2 regions of the Bacillus sp. C-3-6 genome follow, and region 1 is predicted to be linked to the other one. Evidence: riboswitches for the same ligand, from Rfam matches in the RefSeq annotation. Region 1 holds a riboswitch; the other holds the start of a gene.
The links. A riboswitch is a leader RNA that binds a small molecule or an ion and turns the genes downstream of it on or off. The one in region 1 is predicted to bind thiamine pyrophosphate.
Positions count from the first base shown of each region.

Region 1 (6,578 bases):
TTATAGTGGTTTTGCACCGAATTGGACTGAAACAAATAAAGTTCATTTAGTTGGACATAGCATGGGTGGACAAACGATTAGAACATTAGTACAGCTATTAAAAGAAGGTAGTTTTGAAGAAAAGAATTATGTGAAAAATCACCCAAACACCAAAATATCACCACTATTTGAAGGCGGAAAATCATATGTTCATAGTGTTACAACATTAGCAACCCCTCACAACGGTACAACACTTGCGGATGGGAGTCTTCTGCTACCGTTCGTTAAAGATTTACTCATTACAACTGCAAGCTTCGGAGGAAACAATAATTTATCGTTATATGATTTCAAATTGGATCAATGGGGGATAAAGAAGAATGCTGGAGAGTCCTTTTTCCAATATAGTAATCGTATTCTAAATAGTTCACTTTGGAAAAATACAAAAGATATAAGTCAATGGGATTTAAGTACAGATGGTGCAAAGGAGTTAAATAATTGGGTAAAGACGCAACCGGATGTGTATTACTTATCTTATAGTGGACATGCATCACAAGCAGCACCTATAACAGGTTTACATTTACCGCATATAACGATGAATAAAGTGTTAATGGGGAATGCATTTTTCTTAGGTTCCTATGCGAGATATGAAGAAAACCGTCCATTAATCGATACTTCTTGGTGGCAAAATGATGGTGTAGTAAATACAAATTCTATGATTGCACCAACTTCTAATGTTGCTGTAAATAATAATGAGTCATTACAGATTGGAAAATGGAATCATATCGAAACGAAAGCGAATTGGGACCATCTCGACATGGTAGGGTTAAGTGTTTCAGACTCGTTAGGTTTTTCTAGCATTCAAGAGTTTTATAGAACAATTGCTGAAAAGCTATCACGTTTACCGAAATAGGTAATAATAAAGCGCTCTCGATGGAATTCGAGAGCGCTTTATATTATATTGAAAGAGGGATTTGGTAGAAAAATATGGGGGGATATTATGAAAATTCAAGTTGTATTATCAGGATACGGAACAGTAGGCAGAGAGTTTATAAAATTATTAAATGAAAAATATTCATATATATATGAAACATATGGGATTCAATTAGTTGTAAGTGGCGTATTAGGGAGAAATATTGCAATACATAATGAAGAAGGCTTATCTCTTCATCATTTATTAATGTATGGTGCCGGTACCGCTGCAATTGAAAAATATTTAGAGTATCATCCGAAGGAACGTGCAACAACTAGCATAAGTGGTACTGTATTGGTAGAATCAACGGTTACAAATCTTAAAGATGGAAATCCAGGGAAACAATATATGAAACAAGCGATTGAGAAACAGATGGATATAGTAGCAATTTCTAAAGGTGCGCTCGTTACAAACTGGAGAGAAATAAATGAAGCAGCAAGGGGCGCAAATGTACGAATTCGATATAGCGGTGCAACAGCCGCTGCGCTACCGACACTAGATATTGGACAATTTAGTTTATCCGGTTGCAGTATTGATAAAATAGAAGGAATATTAAATGGAACAACTAATTATATTCTTACGAAAATGTATGAGGAAGATATGACATTTGAAGAAGCGCTGAAAGAAGCACAAAATAAAGGGATTGCTGAGACAAACCCTTTATTAGATATAAGTGGTTCAGATAGTGCGTGTAAATTGTTACTTTTGACTAACAGCTTAATGGAAACAAAGAAAACACTTACTGATATACATATAAAAGGAATTGAGCACGTTACAAAACAGCAAATACAAAATGCTAAGAAACAACATAAAATTATTAAATTAATAGCATCAATATATAAGGATGAGGGTGGCAATGTGAATTTAAATGTTGAACCGTGCGAAATAGAAAAAGATCATCCGTTAGCAAAAGTAAATGGGACCGAAAAAGGAATTACGTTCTTTACAGATACGATGGGGCAAGTTACTACAATTGGCGGGGCTTCTAATCCACGAGGCGCTGCAGCTGCAGCTTTAAAAGATGTAATTAACTTATATCGAAAAGATTTGTAAGACCGTACCGCCCTTTATAAAAAATACATATGTCGTGGACCTTTTGAGAATGAAATAAATATGCAAAAATGATTGCAGGGGGTAAGGAATTGTTTAAGGATTTTAAAGTTGTTAAAGATCGTCCCGTTTATATTCAATTAAAAGAATATTTGAAAAAGATGATTATGAAAGGGCATTTGCTCGGGGATCAAAAAATCCCATCAACAAGGGAACTAAGTGAATTACTAAGTGTGAGTAGAAACACTGTACTCGCTGCTTATGCAGATTTAGAGCAAGAAGGACTCATTTATGCAGTTAAAGGAAAAGGGAACTTTGTTGCGAAGGTGGATATATCTAACACTTCGTCTGTTGAAATAGATTGGAAAAATAAACTTAATACAGTGACCGCATTAGCGGACGAATTAGATTTAATGAAACATGGTGTTCGTTGGGAAAAGGGAATGATTGTTTTTAATAGTATAGCCCCGGATGAGAAGCTATTTGATGTTGAAAATTTCAAAAGAGCTTTTCTTACTCGTATGTCCATTGAAGGGGACATCGTATTGAACTACGGATATGCAAAGGGATATAGACCGTTAATGAATTATTTACTTCATTACATGGAAATGAAAGGTGTAGACATTTCGAATAAAGATATTCTAATTACAAATGGATTTACAGAAGGATTGGATATTGTACTCTCTTCTTTATCAAAAAAATCCGGTCGTGTCATTTGTGAGAATCCAACTCACCATGCTGCACTTAAGCTTTTCCGTTTACATGGACTTGAAGTTCATGGGATTGATATGCATGAGGATGGTATTGATACGAATGAAGTTGAAAAAAGTTTGCGTGAAAAAGATTTTGATTTTGCTTATTTAATTCCTTCTTATCATAATCCAACCGGTATTGTTACGAGTTCAGAGAAAAGAACGGAATTGATGAGGTTATTCTCAAAATACAAGGTTCCTATTATAGAGGACGGATTTAATGAAGAATTACGTTATTCAGGTTCACATTTAGCTCCATTATTAACTTTTGCGGGAGCTGGCAATAATGTGATTTATATTAGTAGCTTTTCAAAGGTGCTTTTCCCTGGTTTACGTGTAGGCTGGATTATTGCAGATAAAGAGCTGATTCATTATTTAGAAAGCGTAAAAAGAGCAAGAACGATTCACACATCTACGCTAGATCAAGCTGTTCTGTTTCAATATTTACATGAGGGATATTTTGAAAAATATTTAAAAAAGGCAAGATCTGTTTATAAGAAAAAATATGAGTTAGCTGTCGGGGCATGTAACCAGTACATTCCTTTTAAAAGAATGACTGGAGATGGTGGACTTCATTTATTTATAGAGCTAGAAGAGCATATGAATGCCCGCACACTTTTACAAAAGTGTTATGAGAAAGGCGTTACGTTTTCACCTGGAGATGTTTTTTACTCTGATGGAGAAGGAGCAAACACTTTCCGATTAGGGTTTTCGCGCTTGAAAGAAGAAGAAATAGTTCGGGGAATTAAAATAATTGGTGATACATTAAAAAATGAAATTTGGAGTTGAGAAAATGAAAATCGGTGTTATTATGGGCGGGGTATCGTCTGAAAAACAAGTTTCAATTATGACGGGGAATGAAATGATTGCTCATTTAGATAAAAATAAGTATGAAATAGTTCCAATTACATTAAACGAAAAAATGGATTTAATTGAAAAAGCGAAAGACATTGACTTTGCATTGCTCGCATTACACGGAAAATACGGAGAAGATGGGACAGTTCAAGGAACACTGGAGAGTTTAGGGATTCCTTATAGCGGAAGTAATATGTTATCTAGCAGTATATGTATGGATAAAAATATTTCGAAAAAGATTTTACGTTATGAAGGTGTAGAAACACCAGATTGGATTGAACTTACAAAAATGGAGGATCTAAATCTTGATGAGTTAGATAAGTTAGGATTTCCATTAGTGGTAAAACCAAACTCTGGCGGATCGAGTGTCGGGGTGAAAATCGTTTACAATAAAAATGAATTGATCTCAATGCTAGAAACTGTATTCGAATGGGATTCTGAAGTAGTAATTGAGAAGTATATAAAAGGTGATGAAATCACATGTTCTATTCTGGATGGAAAACAGTTACCTATAGTTTCAATTCGACATGCAGCCGAGTTCTTTGATTACAATGCAAAATATGATGATACTAGTACAGTTGAGGAAGTTATCGAACTTCCAGCAGAAATTAATGAACGTGTAAATAAAGCTTCACTGACTTGTTATAAAGCATTAAAATGTAGTGTTTATGCAAGAGTTGATATGATGGTGAAGGACGGAATTCCATATGTAATGGAAATTAATACATTACCAGGGATGACACAATCAAGCCTATTGCCCAAAAGTGCAGAAGCAGCGGGAATTAGTTATAGCAAACTATTAGATATGATTATTGAAACATCATTAAAAGTTAGAAATGAAGAAGGGTTTTAAGGAGATTATATAACTAATTCTTTTGACAGTTTCACGAAGTATGCTATGATGAATACATTATAAAAACAAAATATTTATCCACTAGGGGGGCCTTTTATAGGCTGAGATCAAATGTGATTTTGAGACTCTTAGTACCTGATCTGGTTAATGCCAGCGTAGGGAAGTGGGAAAGACGTTGCTATTTAATGAGTAAATAAATACTGTCAATTTCACTTTCTTTACGCCTGTAAAGAAAGTTTTTTTATTTTACAGCTTTAATAATTGTGGATAAATACTTATATTTTATACATTATTGGAGGGATTTAAATGACTTTTTCACAATCATTACGTAAAGAAGTAGATTCAATTTGGGAAGCGAGTTTTAACCATCCTTTTGTAAAAAAACTTGGTGAAGGAACATTAGATTTAGCTAGTTTTCGCTATTATGTGCTTCAAGATTCATATTATTTGAGTCATTTTGCTAGAGTACAAACTTTAGGAGCTGCAAAAGCTCTTGAATTAGAGACGACAGCTCGTATGGCACATCATGCTCAAAATACATATGAGGCCGAGTTATCTTTACATGAGAATTTTGCTAAAAAGCTAGGGATAACAAAAGAAGAAAAAGATAATTTTATTCCTGCGCCAACTGCATATGCGTATACTTCACATATGTATCGTGCTGCGTATGAAGGGCATTTAGGAGATATCATTGCAGCAATTTTACCTTGCTATTGGTTGTATTATGAAATTGGCGAACGCTTAAAAGAGTGCCAGCCGGAAGAGCCAATTTATAACGAATGGATTTCTGCTTATGGATCTGATTGGTTCCGTACGCTAGTTGAAGAACAAATTACACGTTTAGATACTATCGCTGAAAAAGTAACAGAGGTAGACCGCAAACGTATGAAACAGCATTTTATTATTAGCAGTCAATATGAATATTCATTTTGGGAAATGGCTTATACATTAGAAAAGTGGCCAGTGGATACAGACGTAAAAGACGTAATTGGATAAAGAATAGAAATAATGTTATAGATAGGTATGAATCATACCTATCTATATATTTTTTCTTGTCAAATTTGCGTAAAGTCATTAGTGCTACGGATATGGCGAAATAAAATATCGATAATTTAGCTCATTTACTTGTCTACGCAATAACTGGATAAACTTCTGTCACATTTATTTTACAATCAAAGAACGTAAATGTTGGTGGTATGAAGTTAAATAAGAAAAGAAACCCGAGCTGTTAGCTGTAACGGAGTTGTTTTTTCTTTGCAGGAATTTCTAAATTATCATGGAGTGTTGTTAATACGATATGCAAATATGCATATCGTATTTTTTTGAGTTCTTTATGTGTTAAAATTAGATATAAAGATATGGAAATATAAAGAAGCAAAAGCAGGAATATCCAATGAATTTTGAGAGGTGTTATATGTTTACAAATAAGAAATTAATTCGATTTGGTTTATCGTTGTTTGTATTTTTAGGGATAATTAATTTTACAATCAGCTATTTCCAAACATATCTTGAAACAGCAGCAGATATTAAATGGGTAATTCCAGAAATTTGGAAAACTATTTTGCTAGATGTTCCTCAAGGTATACTTGTTCTTTTAGGCGCAATTGCTTTATATGATTTCACAAAAGAGGCATCACAAAAAGACGCATCAATCTAAGTGTGTCTTTTTTCTATTAGGAATTTCATAGAGAGTTTTGCTGGAGAAATAGAATGAAAAGCCCTAATAAGGGTTTTTTTCTTTGTAGGAATTTCTTATCCGTCATAGAAACCGGTTACTTGGAGGTGTTATAGCGAAAGGCATTTACAGTACAGAAAAATCTAAGCGGCAGACGGAAATATATAGGATATGGCAACATAATTATTGAGAAATTAATTGAATTTAGTAGGTATGAAGATATGACGCTAGAATTCATATTTTTTAATTTTTATTTATCCCGCATTAACGGGCTGTTCGTAAAAGCCTGATTGGTGAGGGATAATAATTAGCGGGGGATGAACACCCCCCACTGATTAAAGTTTCACTTTATAAAAATGAGCCCATAGCAAAAATAGGTATATGAACAAGGTGCATCATTTAGTGATAAGTCATACTTTGTTGGTGTACGTATTGAACTTAGTT
Region 1 is NZ_CM137247.1:2,444,401-2,450,978, forward strand. Features, by position in the region: gene ACW0JX_RS12445 (esterase/lipase family protein) at 1-889, shown strand, start outside; gene ACW0JX_RS12450 (homoserine dehydrogenase) at 977-2,002, shown strand; gene pdxR (MocR-like pyridoxine biosynthesis transcription factor PdxR) at 2,092-3,540, shown strand; gene ACW0JX_RS12460 (D-alanine--D-alanine ligase) at 3,545-4,459, shown strand; TPP riboswitch at 4,533-4,638, shown strand; gene tenA (thiaminase II) at 4,766-5,455, shown strand; gene ACW0JX_RS12470 (DUF3937 domain-containing protein) at 5,853-6,116, shown strand.

Region 2 (6,578 bases), 2.0 Mb from region 1:
CAAACAGCCCTAAACCAATTGCCACTTCTTCAATTTCTGTATGAATTTGATAGAAATTAGAGTTTTCCAATATAGTTTGTAACTCTCCATACCTTACTAACAATTTTTCTACTTCTACTGCTTCAGCCATCTCTTCTGCAATTTTTAACATTTCGTATTCAATCGCATACAAGTTAGAAAATGCACTTTGCAAGTATCCTTCAATTGTTATTCCTTCTTGTAAATCTATATGCTGCTGCAAAAATCCAACCTTCACATGTGGAAACCATTCAATGTTCCCATCATCATGTATAAGTTCTCCTGTTAAAATTCTTAGCAGTGTTGATTTTCCAATCCCATTTTTCCCTACTAACCCAACATGCTCCCCCTTTAATAATCGAAAGCACGCATTATATAAGATGGTTTTCTCACCATACGAATGACTTAAATTTTCTACTGTTAATATACTCATTTTTTTCTCTCCTTTACTTATCGTCCATAAGCTAAATAGAGAGACCAACAGTATGAAGCCTTATTTAATTATGCATATAAAAATGGGTAAGGTGAATACACCTTACCCATTACATATTATCGTAAAAAAGGATTAAGGTTCTTTACCTGCTGTCTTCAATTTAGCTTAATCTTAAAAAATGGGCAGACTTCTCCCATATCAAGCTAAAACCATTTGAAGAACAGTTGATAAAGTCATTTTATCCTTTCACTCCTTTAACATTTGTTATATTAAGAGTATAAACTACTCTGTTATATTCTATTCTCTATTTTCCCTTTTGTTCCTTCTCCATCTTTTCATATTCTAAAAAAAGCCTCTTAACAGTAATTATACTAAAAACTGTTAAAAGGCTTTTTCTATTTTTTCATATAAGGAGCTAACACACTTAAAATCTCTTCTTTATCCTTTTTTAATTCGAGTGATGTTAACATATCCATCGTTCTCGGTCTAGGTAATTTCACTTGTACCTCGCCAACAATTGACGCTGGTCTTTGAGATAAAATAAATACGCGATCTGAAAGCAAGATTGCCTCATCTAAGTCATGTGTAACCATAACGATTGTTTGCTTCTCTTGATGCCAAGAGTTTAAAAGCCAGCTATGTACTTCCATTTTTGTAAATGCATCTAACTTTCCAAAAGGCTCATCAAGCAGCATAATTGGCTTTTCACATAAATATGTGCGCAGAAAACTAATTCTTTGACGCATACCACCAGACAATTCATCTGGATAATGGTCTGCATATTCATCTAGTTCGAACTGCTTTAATGCTTCCATTCCTTCTGTCAGCCTTTGTTTTTTCGGCTTTCCTTCAATTTCTAACGGAAGAACGATATTTTGCAAAGCTGATCGCCACGGTAGTAATAAATCTTGTTGTGGCATATAACTAACAACATCTTGCTCTTGTACTTGCTTATCTTTATACATTACGTTCCCGCTTGTTGGTTTTTCAACATTTGCAATCATGTTTAATAATGTGCTCTTCCCGCAACCACTCGGTCCTACAAAGGAAACAAACTCTCCCTCTTGTATAGAGGCACTAATATTCTCTAATACATTCTTTCCGTCGAAAGATTTCACTATATTTTTTATTTGTAATCCGCTCATTTTTCACTTGGAAGGAATTCATTTGTAAAAGCATCTTTTACATCGATTTTCTTTTTAATAACTTTGTTGTCATATAAGAAATTCATGTAATTCGTCCAAATTTCTTCCTTCTGTACTCCCCATGCTTTCGCATCATCTTGATACTTCGCACTTAACCATTTCTGGCTTTCTTGAACTAAATCTTTATTTACATCTGGAACAGCTTTAATTAGAATATCAGCAGCTTCTTTCGGTTCCTTAATTGCAAAATTATAACCTTCTGTTGTTGCACTCATAAACTTTTTCACAAAGTCTTTATCTTGCTTCGTATGTTTTTCACTCGTAATAATAACAGGACTATAGAAATCAAGCGCTGGATCTAAGTCTTTCACCATAATCGTATTTAACTCTTTTCCTTGGCGCTTCGCTTCAATACCATCCCAACCGTAATAAATCCATTCGAAATCTGCATCACGGCCGATTGATTTAAAGAAATCTGTTTGTCCTAAGAGGATTTTTTCAACTTTATTAAAATCAGCTTGATGCTTATCCATAATCGTCTTTAATGTCGCTTCTTCCGCTGGTCCTCCCCAGCCGCCATAACGTTTACCTTCAAAATCTTTCGATGACGTCATATTATCTTTCTTAAGCGATGCAAACGCTGAAGTGTTATGCTGAATAATCGTTCCTACAGATACAACAGGAATTCCTTCCACACGAGCTAATGTTACATTTTCTTGTGCGCTTATTGCGAAGTCTGCTTTTCCTGATGCTATCATTTGCTCTGCTGTTACATTGTCACCTGGTTGAATAATTTCTACATCTAATCCTTGCTTTTTGTAATAATCTTTCGTTTGCGCTACATACAAGCCAGTATGATTCGTATTTGGAAACCAATCTAATACTACTTTTACTTTTTGATCTTTACTTGCACTTTCTTCTTTCTTCGCCGGATTACATCCAGCCACACCTACCGCTACTAAGGCAGCTAACATAACTTTCAAACCTTTTTTCATTTTCTGCCGTCCTTTCTATATATCCATGGTGCTGTTATTCTTGCCATAAACTCTACGATAAAATACAGGCATAATGTCACTATAACGATGATTGCTGCAACACCAAATACTCGGGCAGTCAAAAAGGATTTTGTAGCCCTCGTAAGCATAACGCCTAATCCTTCACTTGCACCGAGCCATTCTCCGATAATTGCCCCCATTACGCTATATGTAACTGCAATTTTTAAACCGGAGAAAAAGTATGGAAGCACTGCTGGAAATTTTACTTTCTGGTAAACTTGCCATTTTGTCGCCTTCATTGTTTGTAACAGCTTCAACATGTTTTTATCTACTGTTTGAAAACCTTCTAAAATACTAAGCGCAATTGGGAAGAAACAAACGAGTATTACGACCATTACTTTCGGCAACATCCCATATCCAAACCAAATAATAAATAGCGGTGCAAGTACAACAATTGGAATTGTTTGCGAAATAACGAGCAATGGATTTATTAAAATACGAAATAACGGTATAACGTCCATAATAATTGCGATGCTCGTCCCCAATAAAATTGCAAAGAATAGTCCAATTATAACTTCCTGCAGTGTTTGCATCGTATTTGGTAATAGTAAATCTTTCATCCCAATTAATTCTTGAACAATGGCAGAAGGCTTTGGTAAAATCCACGGTTCGATTTTAAATAATGAAACAGATCCTTCCCATATCACAATGAGAAGGATAAGCCAAATAGTTGTAATAAGTTTAGATTGCTTCTGGTTTTGCATATTCATCACGGTACTTCCAAACCTTTTCATCTATCGTTACACCAGTGCTTGGACGATAATGGATTTTAATAGAAGTAATCACTTCTTCTGCTCCAGCATCGACGCAAGCTTGTTGCGCACGTTTAACGACATCAAGAAGTACATCTAATTCTCCTTCCAAAGTTGTTTCCATTGCCCCTACTTCATAACGAACTCCCGATTGTTGCACAACTTCAATTGCTTTATCGACAACAGAATATACATCTTTCGTTTTCGCTTGTGGTACTACTGAAAATGACATTGTAACTTGTTGTGACATAATAAAATCCCCCTTATAAAATTAGATTTCAAAAATAAGAAAAGGCTTTCCTACTGCGTAGGAAAGCCTTGTATGCAAGTTATTATAGAATAACATATGCTACATCACTTTAAGTAACTCCCTACGCTGGCATTATCCAGATCAGGTTGAGGGTCGATGTTTACTTACATCCTCTCAGCCAATTGGCTCCCCGGTCCTTAATTCGTTTTCATTGTAGCATGATTTATTTTATTGAACAAACAAAAGCATGCATAATCATTTCATTATTTTTGGAAAATATCCAACTTTTTCACCATGAGCTAATAACTGCTGTATAAATTCTTTATTGATTGCTGGTACTATCAATTCTTTTTTCTTAATCCATTCATTCGTTCTACGCGTACCCATTACAATCTCAGATTGCTGCGCTCCATCTCCTGCAACTTGAGAAGCAATTAACTCTGCTATTACTTCATTTTCCTTCGCTAATTCAAGTCCGGTATTTACATATTCTGAAAGTGGAACCATTTCAAGATTGTATCCACACTCTCCAATTAACTGTATAAATTGTTCAAACTCAATTTGATGTGGATGACAAATATGTAACGTCTCTCCTACAATTTGCGAATCTTTTAAATACAATACAATTGATTTACTAGCTAAATCAATTGGTGTGAAATCAACTTTCCACTTCACATTTGGTGCTTTCCCAATTAATAGCATTGTTTTAATAAGACGATAAAATGCGTTTCCTTCAATATTTTGTTGGAACGAACCTGTTTCTGAATGACATGCTAAATTACCTGCACGATAAATATTTCCGCGCAAACCATTTTTCATTGCTTCACGAACAATGTTTTCCGCTTGTAGTTTACTATTTGAATATACATTCTCTAAGTCTACACTGTAATTAAAATCACCAGTTTTCATGTATGTATCCCATTGATCTACCGCTAATTCTAACGGGATACCAATTGTAGAAATAAAATGGAATGTAGCACCTTTCTCCGCTAATGCTAGCATACGGCTAGTTCCTTGGACATTTATATTTTCAAATTGTTTTACATCTCCAAAATGTCTTACATCTGCACCGCAATGAATTATCGTATCCATCTTAGAACTGATGAACATAAATTCTTCTTCGCTCATCCCAAGATACTCTTCCCCCAGATCACCAGCTACGGCCTGTATACGCTGTAACCATTCTTCACATATATCACTAAAGTAGCCTGTTAATGTATCTATAATTCTTTGTTGCACATCTTTGGTTGGTCTTACTAAACAATAAATAGTAGCAGATGTATCTCTCAACAATTCATATAATATGTGTGATCCTAAATAACCAGTAGCTCCTGTTAAAAAGACATTTGAAATCTGGTTTTCTTCCAAAACGTTTGCATACGTGATAGTATCTGGTTCGTGAATCACTTTATATTCACGAAATACTTCTTCTTTGTCTACTTTTACTTCTCGCTCAATTCGAGCTAATCCATATATCGTTCTTTCTTTAAAGAAATCTTGAATTGTTAAATGTGAAAAATCTTCTTTTAACAATGTTAAGACTCGTAATACTTTTAATGAATGTCCACCAATTGTAAAGAAATCATCATGCACTCCAACTTTTGAAATTCCTAATACTTCCGCCCAAGCGCGCGCTATTTGTTTCTCTGCTTTATTAGAAGGTGCAACATATTCTTGTAGACGAACCGGTTCATACTTTTCTTCTAACTGAGCTAACTTCTTAACATCAATCTTTTTATTAGGTGTAAGTGGTAATTCATTAATATAAATTAGTTTAGATGGCACCATATAATCTGGTAATTGCTCTTGTAACTGATAAACTAATTCTGGTATTTCTTTTTTATTTAAAGTTGTATAGAACGCGATTAAATATTGGCTACCTTCCTTACTCTTCTTAGCAAACACAGCATTTTCTTTTATATTATGATTTTGAGAAATTTTACTTTGGATTTCTCCTAGTTCAATACGATGTCCTCTAATCTTTACTTGATCATCTTTCCGATGTAAAAATTCTATATGTCCATCCTCTAACAACTTAACAATATCACCTGTTTTATATATATTAACTATAGGATTAAAAGGGTTCTGAATAAAAGCTTCAATTGTTTTATTAGGCTTATTAAAATACCCTTTTGCTAATCCTACTGAATCTATATATAATTCACCAGGTACACCAATTGGACAAAGATTCATATTCTCATCCAAAATCATAACTTGATAATTAGCACATGGTTTACCAATGGGAATACTCGCAACATCCTCATTTAACTGACTAGGTATTTTATAGGTTGTCGTCACTACAGTACATTCTGTCGGTCCGTATACATTATGAATTTCAACATTTGTACCTATTCTTTCTCTCCACAATTTAATAACCTCTACAGGCAACATTTCACCGCCAATCGCAATTCTTTTTAGGGAAGCTAGCTTATATATATCTTCTTCTGCTAAATAAGTTGCTACTTGTCGAACAAAAATTGTTGCTAATGCCAAGATCGAAGTTGCTTTCACTTTATAGATTGCATTTGCAAATGCTTCTACAGACAATCGCTCTTCCTCTAATAATACATACAAGTTTCCTCCGCAGAATAAAGAAGCAAATGACTCCCATACAGAAGCATCGAAACTAAAAGAAGGAAATTGGGCAAATACATCCTCTTCTGTCAATTCATATTGCTTTTGCATCCAAGTGTACAGATTAACAACCCCTCTATGTGCTAACATCGTTCCCTTTGGATTCCCTGTTGAACCAGACGTATAAATCATATAAGCTACATCATCACAATGAATAGACAACTTTACATCTATATCTTCACAAGTTTCACTATCATACATTGAAACTGTTTGAACTCCATCACATGTTATAGGCGTCTCTTTCATCAATATAACTTTCGCTTGGCTATCTTGAATAATGTACTGTATTCT
Region 2 is NZ_CM137247.1:442,597-449,174, reverse strand. Features, by position in the region: gene ACW0JX_RS02285 (ABC-F family ATP-binding cassette domain-containing protein) at 1-451, opposite strand, end outside; gene ACW0JX_RS02280 (ABC transporter ATP-binding protein) at 847-1,596, opposite strand; gene ACW0JX_RS02275 (ABC transporter substrate-binding protein) at 1,593-2,591, opposite strand; gene ACW0JX_RS02270 (ABC transporter permease) at 2,588-3,361, opposite strand; gene ACW0JX_RS02265 (MTH1187 family thiamine-binding protein) at 3,333-3,653, opposite strand; TPP riboswitch at 3,755-3,856, opposite strand; gene ACW0JX_RS02260 (non-ribosomal peptide synthetase family protein) at 3,909-6,578, opposite strand, start outside.
Region 2: linked by a shared signal. The riboswitch ahead of ACW0JX_RS02265 (MTH1187 family thiamine-binding protein) and the one ahead of tenA (thiaminase II) in region 1 are both predicted to bind thiamine pyrophosphate.